4 regions of the Hydrogenophaga defluvii genome follow, and region 1 is predicted to be linked to each of the others. Evidence: predicted binding sites of a transcription regulator. Region 1 holds the regulator's gene; each other region holds the start of a gene.
The links. The regulator sigma-54, encoded in region 1, starts transcription at its own class of promoters, with help from an activator protein. The targets are predictions, from matches to a motif close to TGGCANGNAANCTGCTTT.
Positions count from the first base shown of each region.

Region 1 (3,205 bases):
GGCTGGCAACACCATCGTCTACGACAACGGGGCCGACGTGTTCACGGTGGACGGTGGCACAGCCACCACGGCCGCCACCCCCAACAACCCCGGCGGGCGCGTTCGCGCCATGCTGACCCCGGTGCCCAAGGCCGACGCCAGCGCCACCGCCCCGGCAAACAGCCCCGCTCCCGTGCTCAAACCCAGCCCCAGCATGGGGCCAGGCAAGCAGTGAGCGCGCACACATCTGCACCGCTGGCGCCCAAACGCCGGCTGGAAGCCAGTGGCCTGCAAAAGGCCTATGGCAGCCGCAAGGTGGTCAAGGACGTGTCGCTGGCGGTGGAAGAAGGCGAAGTGGTGGGCCTGCTGGGCCCCAACGGTGCCGGCAAAACCACCTCGTTCTACATGATCGTGGGCCTGGTGCGGGCCGATGCGGGGCAGATCACGCTCGACGGCCAGGCCGTCGAACGCCTGCCCATCCACCGCCGGGCACGCCTGGGCCTGGGCTACCTGCCGCAGGAAGCCTCGATTTTTCGCAAGCTCAGCGTGGAAGACAACGTGCGTGCCGTGCTGGAGCTGCAGGACGACCCCGCCACCGGCAAGCCCTACACCGCCCAAGCCCTGGACGAACGCCTGACGCAACTGCTGGAAGACCTGCACGTGTCGCACCTGCGCTCGTCGCCGGCTCCCGCCTTGTCGGGCGGCGAACGGCGCCGGGTCGAAATCGCCCGCGCGCTGGCGAGCAACCCGCGCTTCATCCTGCTCGACGAGCCCTTTGCCGGCATCGACCCGATTGCCGTCATCGAGATCCAGCGCATCATCGGTTTTCTCAAGTCGCGTGGCATCGGCGTGCTCATCACCGACCACAACGTGCGCGAAACGCTGGGCATCTGCGACCACGCCTACATCATCAACGAGGGCCGCGTGCTGGCCCGGGGCACGCCTTCGGAGATCGTCGAAAACGCGGATGTGCGAAGGGTGTACCTCGGCGAACACTTCCGCATGTGATGCCCATGAAACCCCCACGCTCCACCGCTTCGCGGGTCGCTGCCCCCCCAGGGGGCTGGCCTGGCTTGGGGCGGCCCTGCGCTGCGGCCGTATGAAGCAAAGCCTTTCGCTTCGTGTTTCCCAGCATCTGTCGCTGACCCCACAACTGCAGCAGTCCATCCGGCTGCTGCAGCTCTCCACGCTGGAGATGGCGCAGGAGGTCGAGCAGATGCTCGACGAGAACCCCTTCCTGGAGCGCAGCGAGGAGGTGGCCGAGCGCGAGGCGTTTGGCGTGGACGCCGAAAACGCACCGGTCAGCACCGGCGATCAGGTGAGCGAATGGAGCGCGGACAGCGGCCCGGCGACCACCAGCAGCGAAAGCGACGACTTCAGCGAAGAGGTGGGCAGCAGCGAGCCCGACTGGGACGGTGATGGCACCGTGTCCTTCACGCCCGACGACGGCGAATGGGGCGGCGAGGCCGCGCCGCGCAACCGCAACAACGCCGACGATGAAACCGCCAGCGCCGCCGAGCTGGCCAGCGAACACATCAGCCTGCAGGCCCACCTGCACCAGCAGGCCCTGGGCCTGCGGCTCAATGAAGAGGAGCGCGCAGCGCTGTACTTCCTGATCGAATCGCTCAACGACGACGGCTACCTGGACGAGCCCATCACCGACCTCGCCGCCGCGCTGGCTGGCGACGACTGGGAGGCCCGTGAAGCCACCGAACAGGTCCTGAACCTGGCGCTGCACTGGCTGCAGAACATGGACCCGGCTGGTGTGGGTGCGCGCGATCTGGCCGAATGCCTGCGGCTGCAAATCGAAGAGCTGCGCAACAGCCCCGCTGCCCAGGCCGCGCTGGCCATGTGCGCGCAGCCGCTGGACCTGCTGGCGCGGCGCGACGCCAAACGCCTGGCCGCCGCCTGCCACCTGGACGAGGCCGTGGTGCGCGAGGGCCTGGCGCTGATCAGCCGGTTGGAGCCCAAGCCGGGCCGGCGCTTCGCCAACGTGGAACGCAACACCGTGGTGCCCGACGTCATCGTCACCAAGGCGGGGCGCGGCTTCAAGGTGCAGCTCAACCCCGACGTGATGCCACGCCTGCGGGTGCACGACATCTACGCCAACGCGCTGCGACAAGGGCGCGGCGACAAGGGCGAAGGCGCGGCCAGCATGCAGCAGCGGCTGCAGGAGGCGCGCTGGTTCATCAAGAACATCCAGCAGCGCTTCGACACCATCCTGCGGGTCTCCAGCGCCATCGTCGAGCGCCAGCGCAACTTCTTCATGCACGGCGAGCTGGCCATGCGACCGTTGGTGCTGCGCGAGATCGCCGATGAGCTGGGCCTGCACGAATCCACCATCAGCCGCGTGACGACCGCCAAGTACATGGCCACCCCTTTTGGCACCTACGAGCTCAAGTACTTCTTCGGCTCCAGCCTGGGGACGGAGACCGGCGGCAACGCGTCGAGCACCGCCGTGCGCGCGCTGATCAAACAGTTTGTGGCGTCTGAAGATGTAGCCAAGCCGCTGTCGGACAACCAGCTGTCGGAAATGCTCAAGGAACAAGGCATTGAGTGCGCACGCCGCACGGTGGCCAAGTACCGCGAGGCCCTTCGCATCGCACCCGCCAATTTGAGAAAACGATGACCCCCACGCTCCACCGCTGCGCGGGTCGCCGCCCCCCGAGGGGGCTGTTCCGCCTTGGGGCGGCCCGGCGGCGGATCGAAAAGCCCACATGAACCAACTCACCCTTTTCCTGCCCTGCGCCGCTGGCGTGGAAGACTTTCTGGCCGCTGAGGTCAAGCGCATCGTGGGCGTGGCCGATGGCGACATGTCACGCTCGCGCGGCGGTGTGTTGCTCAAGGCCAGCTGGCGCGACGCCATGCTGCTCAACCTGCACAGCCGCCTGGCGCAGCGCGTGCTGGTGGAGCTGGCCTACGAGCCCTACCGCAGCGAAGACGACATCTACGAGATCGCCTGCGGTGTGGCCTGGGAAATCTGGATGACGCCCCGGCACACGCTCAAAGTGGAGATCACCGCGCAGCACAGCCCGCTCAAGAGCCTGAACTTTGCCGCCCTGCGGGTGAAGGACGCGGTCTGCGACCGCCTGCGCCACAAGACCGGCGAGCGCCCCAGCATCGACACCACCTGGCCCGACGTGCGGGTGTTTGCCCACCTGACCGAAGGCCAGTGCTCCGTCTACATCGACACCTCGGGCGAGCCGCTGTTCAAACGCGGCTGGCG
Region 1 is NZ_JBHTBZ010000003.1:79,638-82,842, reverse strand. It holds gene lptA (lipopolysaccharide transport periplasmic protein LptA) at 1-214, shown strand, start outside; gene lptB (LPS export ABC transporter ATP-binding protein) at 211-987, shown strand; gene ACFQU0_RS00445 (RNA polymerase factor sigma-54) at 1,079-2,608, shown strand; gene ACFQU0_RS00440 (THUMP domain-containing class I SAM-dependent RNA methyltransferase) at 2,697-3,205, shown strand, end outside.

Region 2 (3,205 bases), on a different contig from region 1:
GGCATCGTGCTGTACGACGGCACCCAGGCCCTGTCCTTTGGGTCCGGTCTGTGGGCCGTACCGCTTTCAGCCCTCTGAGTTCAGCAACAACACCTGCGCCACCACCACGTCCAGGCTGGGGCGGGCGTTGCCTTGCTTGTCGGTCCAGACCTTGGGGGTCAGCGCGCCGGTGAGGCTCAGCGCATCGCCGTCGCGCAGCGCCAGCAATGCGGCACACGGCGCCGCGTCGAAGGCGATGGCATTGACAATGAACTCCTCGTCGGCCCTGTTGCGGGCCAGCACGCGGGCCACCACATACTCGCGACCGGCCTTGTCCACGCGCCGCGAGGCGTCGCCCATCAGGTGGCCGGCTATCAAGGCGTCGATCATGCGCGCGGCTTCACGAAACCCGAGGCCGCCCAGGCCAAGGCGCTGTCCACATTGAGCTTGAAGCTGGGCGGCACCGGCACACAAGCCAGTTCTTCGTCCAGTGTGTCCAAGGCACGCAAGCTGGCCGTGGCACCGTCCTCGTCCGGCACGATGGCCAGTAGAACGCGGATGCGGCGCCCGTCCACATCCACCGTCACGCTTCGGTTCAGTTCGGCGTGGCGCTGCTGCTCGGCCCGGCGAATGAATTCGCTGGCGGTTTTCACCAAGGTGTTGAACGCAGCGGTGTCCAGCGGCTTGGGGTTCTTCTTGTCGCGTCCCATGGTCCATGGCCCCACCAGGGCCGGCTCGGCTTCGCCATCTAGGTACATGGCCACCGCCCAGCCATCATCGTCTTCGTTCTTGATGACACGGGCGGTCCAGTGTTCATCGCTCCACACGCGGTCTTCGCGGATGGGTGCTTGGGTGTTTTCGCTCATGCGGCGATGGTAACTGGGGGCTTGGCTAAGCAACCGCGCAGCACCTGCCCAACTTGGTGCAACACGCACAACCCTGGGCAGCGGCATGACCGTGAAAGGCGGAAGCAAGTGCCGCCAGCGGGTGACGCCAACGGCTGCCGCACACGCCGACCACGTGGCACACGTCTTGCATAACCTCTGGCAGACGTGACGACGCGTCGCGCCCCGACCGCAACAGCGGGGCATGTGTGCACAACGCCGTGCATGCGCTGGTGAACGTGACCCGACCGCAGGCGGGTCTTGGATGGCTTTTGGGCCGCACTGTTGCACCCCATTTTTTGCCGCCAGGTGACCGGTCCGCGCCGCTGCGTGTGCCCTTCCGCCTGTGCGCCACGACTTCTTTCGTTTCCAGGCGAAACACAATCAGGAGCAGCCGCGATGAAGAAATCCAAACTGGTGATGGTGGGCAACGGCATGGCCGGCGTGCGCACGCTGGAGGAGCTGATCAAGATCGCTCCCGACCTCTACGACATCACGGTTTTCGGCGCCGAGCCCCACCCCAACTACAACCGCATCCTGCTGTCGCCGGTGCTCGCTGGCGAGCAGACGCTGGAGGAAATTGTCCTCAACGACTGGTCCTGGTACAGCGACAACGGCGTCACGCTGCACGCCGGCACCAAGGTGACCGAGGTGGACCGGGTCAAGCGCGTGGTGCACGCGGTCAACGCGGCTGGCGAGCAGGTGTCGGCCGAATACGACCGCCTGATCATGGCCACCGGCTCCAACCCCTTCATCCTGCCGATCCCCGGCAAAGACTTGAAGGGCGCGCTGGCCTACCGCGACATCGCCGACACCCAGGCCATGATTGATGCCGCCGCGCAGTACAAACACGCGGTGGTCATCGGCGGCGGCCTGCTGGGCCTGGAAGCGGCCAACGGCCTGATGAAACGCGGCATGAGCGTGAGCGTGGTGCACGTCTCGCCCTGGCTGATGGAGCGCCAGCTCGACGACGTGGCGGGCAAGCTGCTGCAGAAATCGCTGGAAGAGCGGGGCATGAAGTTCCTGATCGGCGCCAACACGCAGGAGCTGGTGGGCGACCAGGATGAGGGCAAAGGTGGCCGCGTCAAGTCGGTCAAGTTCAAGGACGGCAGCGAGGTGCCGGCCGACCTGGTGGTGATGGCCGTGGGCATACGCCCCAACACCGAGTTGGCCGAAAAGATGCGCCTGCACGTCAACCGCGGCATCGTGGTCAGCGACACCCTGCAGACCGTGACCGACCCGCGCATCTACGCTGTGGGCGAGTGCGCGGCCCACCGGGGCATTGCCTACGGCCTGGTGGCGCCGCTGTTCGAGCAGGGCAAGGTGCTGGCCACACACCTGGCCGAGTTCGGCATCGGCCGCTACACCGGCTCGCTCACATCGACCAAACTCAAGGTGACCGGCATCGACCTGTTCTCGGCCGGCAACTTCATGGGCGGCGATGGCGCAGAAGAGATCGTGATGAGCGACCCCTTCGGCGGCGTCTACAAGAAGCTGGTGATCCAGAACGACAAGCTGGTGGGCGCCTGCCTTTACGGCGACACGGTGGACGGCTCGTGGTACTTCAAGCTGCTGCGCGAAGGCCGCAGCGTGGCCGACATCCGCGACAAACTGATGTTCGGCGAGTCCAACATCGGCGACGTGGGCCACGAAGGCCACAACAAAGCCGCCAGCATGCCCGACGAGGCCGAGGTCTGCGGTTGCAACGGCGTCAAGAAGGGCGCCATCTGCAAGGCCATCAAGGACAAGGGCCTGTTCACGCTCGAAGAGGTGCGCAAGCACACCAAGGCCAGCGCCTCGTGTGGCTCCTGCACCGGCCTGGTCGAGCAGATTTTGATGTTCACCGCCGGTGGCGATTATTCGGCGAGCCCGAAGCTCAAGGCCATGTGCGGCTGCACCGACCACGGCCACGCGGCGGTGCGCGAAGCCATTGCCACGCCCCTGGCCGACGGCAGCAAGCTGCTGACCTCGGCCCAGGTGTTTGCCCACCTGGGCTGGAAGACGCCCAACGGCTGCGCCAGCTGCCGCCCGGCCATCAACTACTACCTCATCAGCACCTGGCCCAAGGAGGCCAAGGACGACCCGCAGAGCCGCTTCATCAACGAACGCGCCCACGCCAATATCCAGAAGGATGGCACCTACAGCGTGATCCCGCGCATGTGGGGCGGCGAGACCACGGCCGACGAGCTGCGCCGCATTGCCGATGCGGTGGACAAGTACCAGATCCCCACCGTCAAGGTGACCGGCGGCCAGCGCATCGACCTGCTGGGCGTGAAAAAGGAAGACCTGGTCAACGTCTGGAAGGACATCGGCATGCCCAGCGGCCACGCCTACGCCAAAGC
Region 2 is NZ_JBHTBZ010000089.1:97,194-100,398, reverse strand. It holds gene ACFQU0_RS21460 (ATP-binding protein) at 1-78, shown strand, start outside; gene ACFQU0_RS21455 (single-stranded DNA-binding protein) at 67-369, opposite strand; gene ACFQU0_RS21450 (hypothetical protein) at 366-845, opposite strand; gene nirB (nitrite reductase large subunit NirB) at 1,263-3,205, shown strand, end outside.
Region 2: a site for sigma-54 is predicted at 1,001-1,018, ahead of nirB (nitrite reductase large subunit NirB). Genes of this name have one in related genera too.

Region 3 (3,205 bases), on a different contig from region 1:
GCGGGTGCCGCAGCGGCAGGCGCAGCGGCCGGTGCGGCGTCTGCGGCTGGCGCCGCCGGGGCGGCCGCAGCAGCAGGCGCCTCGGTGGCGGCAGGCGCAGCGGTCTGGGCCATGGCGGTGAACCCGCCGAAGGTCAGACTCAGGCCCAGGAACAGGCCAGTGATCAGTTTTTTCATGGGATGACTCTTTCTTCTGCGATGGGTTGCCGCTGTCAGAGCGCTTCTTTGCCGGTCTCGCCGGTGCGGATGCGCACGACCTGGTCCAGGCTGTAGACGAAGATCTTGCCGTCGCCGATCTTGCCGGTGCGCGCCGCACCTTCGATGGCTTCGATGACGCGATCGACCAGTTCGTCGGCAACCGCCGCTTCGATCTTGACCTTGGGCAGGAAGTCGACAACGTACTCGGCGCCGCGGTACAGCTCGGTGTGCCCTTTTTGACGGCCAAAGCCTTTGACTTCGGTGACGGTGATGCCCTGCACGCCGATGCCCGAAAGTGCTTCGCGCACTTCGTCCAGCTTGAAGGGTTTGATGATGGCGGTGACCAGTTTCATGGGGTTCCTCTCGATCGCGTTTCGGTCCGGCCCACCCCTGGCGGCGGTGGGTCGGCGGGTTATCACATGGCCTTGGCGAAGGTCACGACCAGGCGGTTCTTGTTGATGTCGCCGTAAGTGGCTTTTTTGTTGGCACCCACCAAAGCGCCCTTGACCGAGTAGCCGTCGCCCAGGTCGTAGCCCAGGCCAACGCTGTAGTCGGTGTAGTCGGTGCCGTTCTTGAAATCGGTGAAGCCGACACCCACGCTGGCGGTCAGGCCTTTGGCCACTTCCATCGAGTAGCTCAGGCTCAGGTAGCCGGCCTTGCTGCCACCGAAGTACATGTCGGACACGGTGCGGTAGTACTTGGCGCCAAAGCCGGCAAAGCTGACGCCAGCATAGATTTCATTGGTGTTGGCCATACCTGCACCGGGGTACATGTAACGCAGGAAACCGACGTCGTAACCCACACCAGCCACTTCGCCCTTGTAGCCACCGTAGATGTCGGTCTCCAGGCTGTTGCCCGGCAGCCAGTTGACGTTGGAGTTCCAGATACCCACATAGGCACCGCTGCTGTGCGCGTAGTCAAAACCGCCTTGCAGGGCGGGCTTGTTGGCGGTCTGGTCCTGGCCACGGAACTTGTAGCTGCTGTTGATCGACACGTTGGCCGACAGCTGGGCAGAGGCCAGCATGGGCGCAGCAGCCAGCGCAACGATGGCCAAGGACTTGAATGCAGAAATTTTCATGGAGGACTCCGGTGGTTGATGGAAGACGGGGCCTCTTAAGCAGGGACTGTGCCAAGCAATGTCAATTCGGTGCCCAAGCCCATGCCAGAGGCCTGTCCGCACGGTAGGATGCGCCCACATCTGCGCCAAAATGCGCCCGCCCCAGCGCTTACGCGCTTGGCGGCCAGCGTTTTCGCACCAACAACGTGCATTTCTGGGCCGGTACGCGCCGCCAGGGCAATGCACCAAATCAGGGAGTGGCGCCATGGGCTTGTCTTTGGTGCACAGCCGGGCCTTGGTGGGCCTGGACGCACGGCCGGTGCGTGTGGAGGTTCACCTGGCCAATGGCCTGCCCAGCTTCACGCTGGTGGGTTTGGCCGAAACCGAGGTGAAGGAGGCGCGCGAGCGTGTGCGCTCTGCCCTGCTCAACGCCGGGCTGGACTTCCCCTCCAACAAGAAGATCACCGTCAACCTCGCCCCCGCCGATCTGCCCAAGGACTCGGGCCGCTTTGACCTGCCGATCGCGCTGGGCCTGCTGGCCGCCAGCGGCCAGATCCAAACCGAGCGTCTGAACGGCTGGGAGTTTGCGGGTGAGTTGTCGCTGGGCGGCGAACTGCGGCCGGTCCGGGGCGCGCTGGCCATGGGCCTGGCCACCGGGGACCCACTCGGTGCCAGCCCCAACCGCTTGGTGCTCCCGCCCGGCAGCGCCGAAGAGGCGGCCATGGTGCCCAGCGCACAGGTCTACCGCGCACACCACCTGCTGGACGTGGTGCGCCAATTTCTGCCCGACGCTTCGCTGGAGTCCATCGCCAACGGCCCGGACGACGGCGCGGGTTGGTGCCGTGTGCGCAACGAGGCACCCACAGTGGGTCACCGCAGTGGCCGGCCCGACTTCGCGGATGTCAAGGGGCAGCCCCAAGCACGGCGGGCGCTGGAGATCGCTGCGGCAGGTGGACACAGCTTGCTGCTGGTGGGCCCACCGGGCAGTGGCAAGTCCATGCTGGCCCAGCGTTTCGCCGATCTGTTGCCCCCCATGACCGAGGCAGAAGCGCTGGAGGCCGCCGCAGTCGCGTCGCTGGCAGGGCGTTTCCAGCGTGAGACCTGGGGACAGCGCCCCGTGGCCGCCCCCCACCACACCGCCAGCGCCGTGGCGCTGGTGGGAGGCGGATCGCCACCACGCCCCGGCGAAATCTCCCTGGCGCACCAGGGTGTGCTGTTTCTCGATGAATTGCCCGAGTTCCCCCGCGCGGCCCTGGAAGCGCTGCGCGAACCCCTGGAAACCGGCCGGGTGCGCATCTCCAGGGCGGCGCATCAGACGGAGTTTCCTGCACGCTTCGTGCTCGTGGCGGCCATGAACCCGTGCCCGTGTGGCTACCTCGGCCATCCCCAACGCGCCTGCCGCTGCACGCCCGACCAGATTCACCGCTACCAGGGTCGCGTCAGCGGGCCACTGCTCGACCGCATCGACATGCACATCGAAGTGCCCGCCTTGCCCCCTGACGCCTTGCTGGCCCCCCAACAGGGGGAGACCACCGCCGAGGTGGGCACCCGGGTTCAGGCCGCTCGGGCGCTGGCACTGGCCAGACAGGGGCGCCCCAACCAGGCCCTGGACGGGGAGGCATTGGACACCCACGCCCAAGCCACACCCGAAGGCATGGCGCTGTTGCAGAAAATCGCCACCCGCCTGGCGTGGTCGGGGCGCAGCACCCACCGCACGCTGCGCGTTGCCCGCACCATCGCCGATCTGGCCGGCAGCCCACAGGTGGAGCCCGCACACATGGCCGAGGCGGCCCAGTACCGGCGGGCGTTGCGCAACCCGTAAATATGTGAGCACTTGTGACAATCACACCCTGGGTGGTGCCGATTCGCGCTTACCATAGGCGCCACCCGCCTGCCCACAGGGCTGTTCTGCTGTAGGGATGGCGACCTCACCCCATTGCACGCCATGTCC
Region 3 is NZ_JBHTBZ010000017.1:169,388-172,592, reverse strand. It holds gene amt (ammonium transporter) at 1-176, opposite strand, end outside; gene glnK (P-II family nitrogen regulator) at 212-550, opposite strand; gene ACFQU0_RS08910 (TorF family putative porin) at 613-1,275, opposite strand; gene ACFQU0_RS08905 (YifB family Mg chelatase-like AAA ATPase) at 1,520-3,076, shown strand.
Region 3: a site for sigma-54 is predicted at 1,312-1,329, ahead of ACFQU0_RS08910 (TorF family putative porin). Genes of this name have one in related genera too.

Region 4 (3,205 bases), on a different contig from region 1:
GCCCGTTGTGGGTCGCGGGCTTCGATGCACAACGCGGTGCGGGTCAACCAGGCGGCCGACTCACCACGCGCCGGGTAGCGCGCGCTCATGGGCTGGGCGGGGGCGGCGCCGGGCACGCCCTGACCGCTGGGGTCACCCTGCCAGGCGGGCGTGTCGTCGCCCGGCACGCCGAATTCGGCGTTCTGCATGGACACCACACCGCCCTCTGCAAAACCGCCGCCCACCTGATGCGGTGCGTACTGCCGCTTGAAGGCACTGCCTTCGGGCAAGGCGTCGCGCTGGCCCAGTGGGTCTTGTTCGATCAGGTAGGGGTAGTCGGCCTTGCTGACCCAGGGCAGCGAATCCAGCGGCAGGCGGTAGCCCATGGGCGAGTCGCCCGGCATGAGGTACATGCGCTCGTCGCGGAAAAACCAGGGGCCGGTGGTCCAGCGGGTGCCGCCCAGTCCCAGGGTGCGCACGCCCTTGGCGGCGTTGGGGCCGGGCACGGCGTGGGCCTGCAGCGGCAACACGTAGCCCACCACCGCCTCCAGCCCTTGGCCAAACACGCGGCGCAGGCGCTGGCGCTCCATCTCGTCGTCCAGCTTGGCGTCAAAGGGGTCCACGTTGACCGGCAGGCGCCGTTCGCGCCACAGGTAGTAAAACGTGTCCTCGTAACCGGGCGTGATGTGCTGGGTGGACAAACCCAGCTTGCGCGCCAGCGCCTGGCTGAAACGGCGGGCATCGTCGGCGGTGTATTTGGCCGGTTCGCGTTCGTCGGCAAACAGGGCGGGGTTGTGCCAAATCGGCTCGCCATCGGCACGCCAGAACAGCGACAAGGCCCAGCGCGGCAGCTGCTCGCCCGGGTACCACTTGCCCTGGCCCAGGTGCAGAAAGCCGCCGTCGCCGTACTGCAGGCGCAGGCGGTGTAACAGCTCGGTGGCGTAATTGCGTTTGGTGGGGCCCAGGGCGTCGGTGTTCCACTCGGCGGCGTCGCGGTCGCGCGTGGCCACAAAGGTGGGCTCGCCGCCCATGGTCAGGCGCACGTCGCCGGCCACCAGCTCCTTGTCCACCTGCTGGCCAAGGGCGTCGATGGCGGTCCATTGTTCGTCGGTGTAGGGCCGGGTCACGCGCGGCGATTCGTACACCCGGGTCACGCCCATGTGGTGGCTGAAGGTCACTTCGCATTCGTCCAGCGCGCCTTCGATCGGAGCGGCGCTGCTGGGCTGCGGTGTGCAGGCCAGCGGGATGTGGCCTTCACCGGCCAGCAGGCCCGAGGTCGGGTCCAGGCCAATCCAGCCAGCACCGGGCAGGAAGACCTCGCACCAGGCGTGCAGGTCGGTGAAGTCGGCCTCAGGGCCGCTGGGACCGTCCACCGCTTTCACGTCGGGCGCGAGCTGGATCAGGTAGCCCGACACAAAACGCGCGGCCAGGCCCATGTGGCGCAGCAGTTGCACCAGCAGCCAGCCCGAGTCGCGGCAGGAGCCACTGGCCTTGGTCAGGGTTTCTTCCGGCGTCTGCACGCCAGGTTCCATGCGAATCAGGTAGCCGATGTCGCCCTGCAGCTTCTGGTTGATGCCGACCAGGAAGTCGATGGTGCGCTGCTTCTTGTTGTCCACACTGGCCAGGTAGGCCTTGAACGCGGGGGTGAGCTCGCCTTTGGCCAGGTAGGGCTGCAGCTCCTTGAGCTGGTCGGCCGAGTAGGCGAAAGGGAATTCCTCAGCATGCGGTTCAAGGAAAAAATCGAAAGGGTTGTAGACCGCCATCTCGACCACCAGGTCCACCGTGACTTTGAATTCGCGCGTGGACTCCGGGAACACCAGGCGTGCCTGGTAGTTGGCGAACGGGTCTTGTTGCCAGTTGATGAAATGCTGGGCTGGCTCCACCCGCTGCGAGTAGGACAGCACCTTGGTGCGGCTGTGTGGCGCCGGCCGCAAGCGCACCACCTGGGGCCCCAGTTTGATGGGGCGGTCGTAGGTGTAGTGGGTGACGTGGTTCAGGGCAACGTGGATGGCCATGCGATAAGCTTTCGTCAGGGAGAACAGCAGCATGCACAGAACAGAATGCCGCACGGCCATACTAGCAAGGACCGCGCCAACATTTCATGACATCCGACACCATCCACTCAAATGGGGCAGCCTGTGTTGATGGAATGAGTGCCGTTTCATGTGGCCGTGGCTGGCGGGATGGGCGATCGGGGTGGCGCTGCAATGGCAGCAGCCGCAGCTGTGGCCTGTTGCTGCCTATGGGGTGGTTCTGTGCGTGGCTGTGGTTGCCGCTTGGGCCTGGCGGGTGGCGCCGGCGGCGGCCGTGGGCGGGCGTGTGTGGCAACCCGGCCTCGCGCTTCTGTGTGCCGCGTTGCTGGGGTTTGCCACGACGGGGTGGCGTGCGCTGCCGCTGCAGTCCGATGTGCTGGCGCCGCAGTGGGAGGAGCGCCCGCTGTGGTTGCGTGGGGTCGTGGCCGATTTGCCCCAGAGCCATCCCGATGGGCAGATGCTGGTGGTCCGTGTCGATTCGGCCGATCGGGACGGACGTCCCGTCGAGCTGCCCAAGCGGGTGCGGCTGTTCTGGCCCGCCGCGCCCGACACGTTGAAGGCCGGCCAGGTGTGGCGCTGGCCTGTGCGGTTGCGTGCACCGCATGGTTTGGCCAATCCGCACGGGTTTGACCGCGAGTTGTGGCTGTGGGAGCAGGGCATCGGTGCCGCGGGTGTGGTGCGCAGCGGGCGCCAGGTGCCCGCTCCCGAGTGGGTTGGCGACAGCGCTCGCCACCCGATCGACCGCTGGCGTGGCGCGCTGACATCGGCGGTGGTGCAGCGGGTGCCGGATGCACGCGCCGCTGGTGTGATCGCGGCATTGCTGGTGGGCAACCAGTCGGCCATCGCCCGCGACGACTGGCAGGTCTACCGCGACACCGGCGTGGCGCACCTGATGGCCATCTCTGGCCTGCACATCACGCTGTTCGCCTGGCTGGCCACCCGCCTCGTGGGGCTGGTTTGGCGGCGGCTGGCACCGGTGTGGCCCGGGCTGCTGCTGCGTTGGCCGGCACCTGTGGCGGCCGCGTTGGGTGGGCTGTTGTTGGCCACAGCGTATGCGCTGCTGGCGGGCTGGGGTGTGCCGGCTCAGCGCACGGTGTTCATGCTGGCCACGGTGGTGGTGCTGCGCTGGCATGGGCTGGACTGGCCCTGGCCCCTGGTCTGGTTGTGGTGCTTGGCGCTGGTGCTGGCCGCAG
Region 4 is NZ_JBHTBZ010000055.1:17,642-20,846, reverse strand. It holds gene ACFQU0_RS16935 (transglutaminase family protein) at 1-1,994, opposite strand, end outside; gene ACFQU0_RS16930 (DNA internalization-related competence protein ComEC/Rec2) at 2,143-3,205, shown strand, end outside.
Region 4: a site for sigma-54 is predicted at 2,056-2,073, ahead of ACFQU0_RS16935 (transglutaminase family protein). Genes of this name have one in related genera too.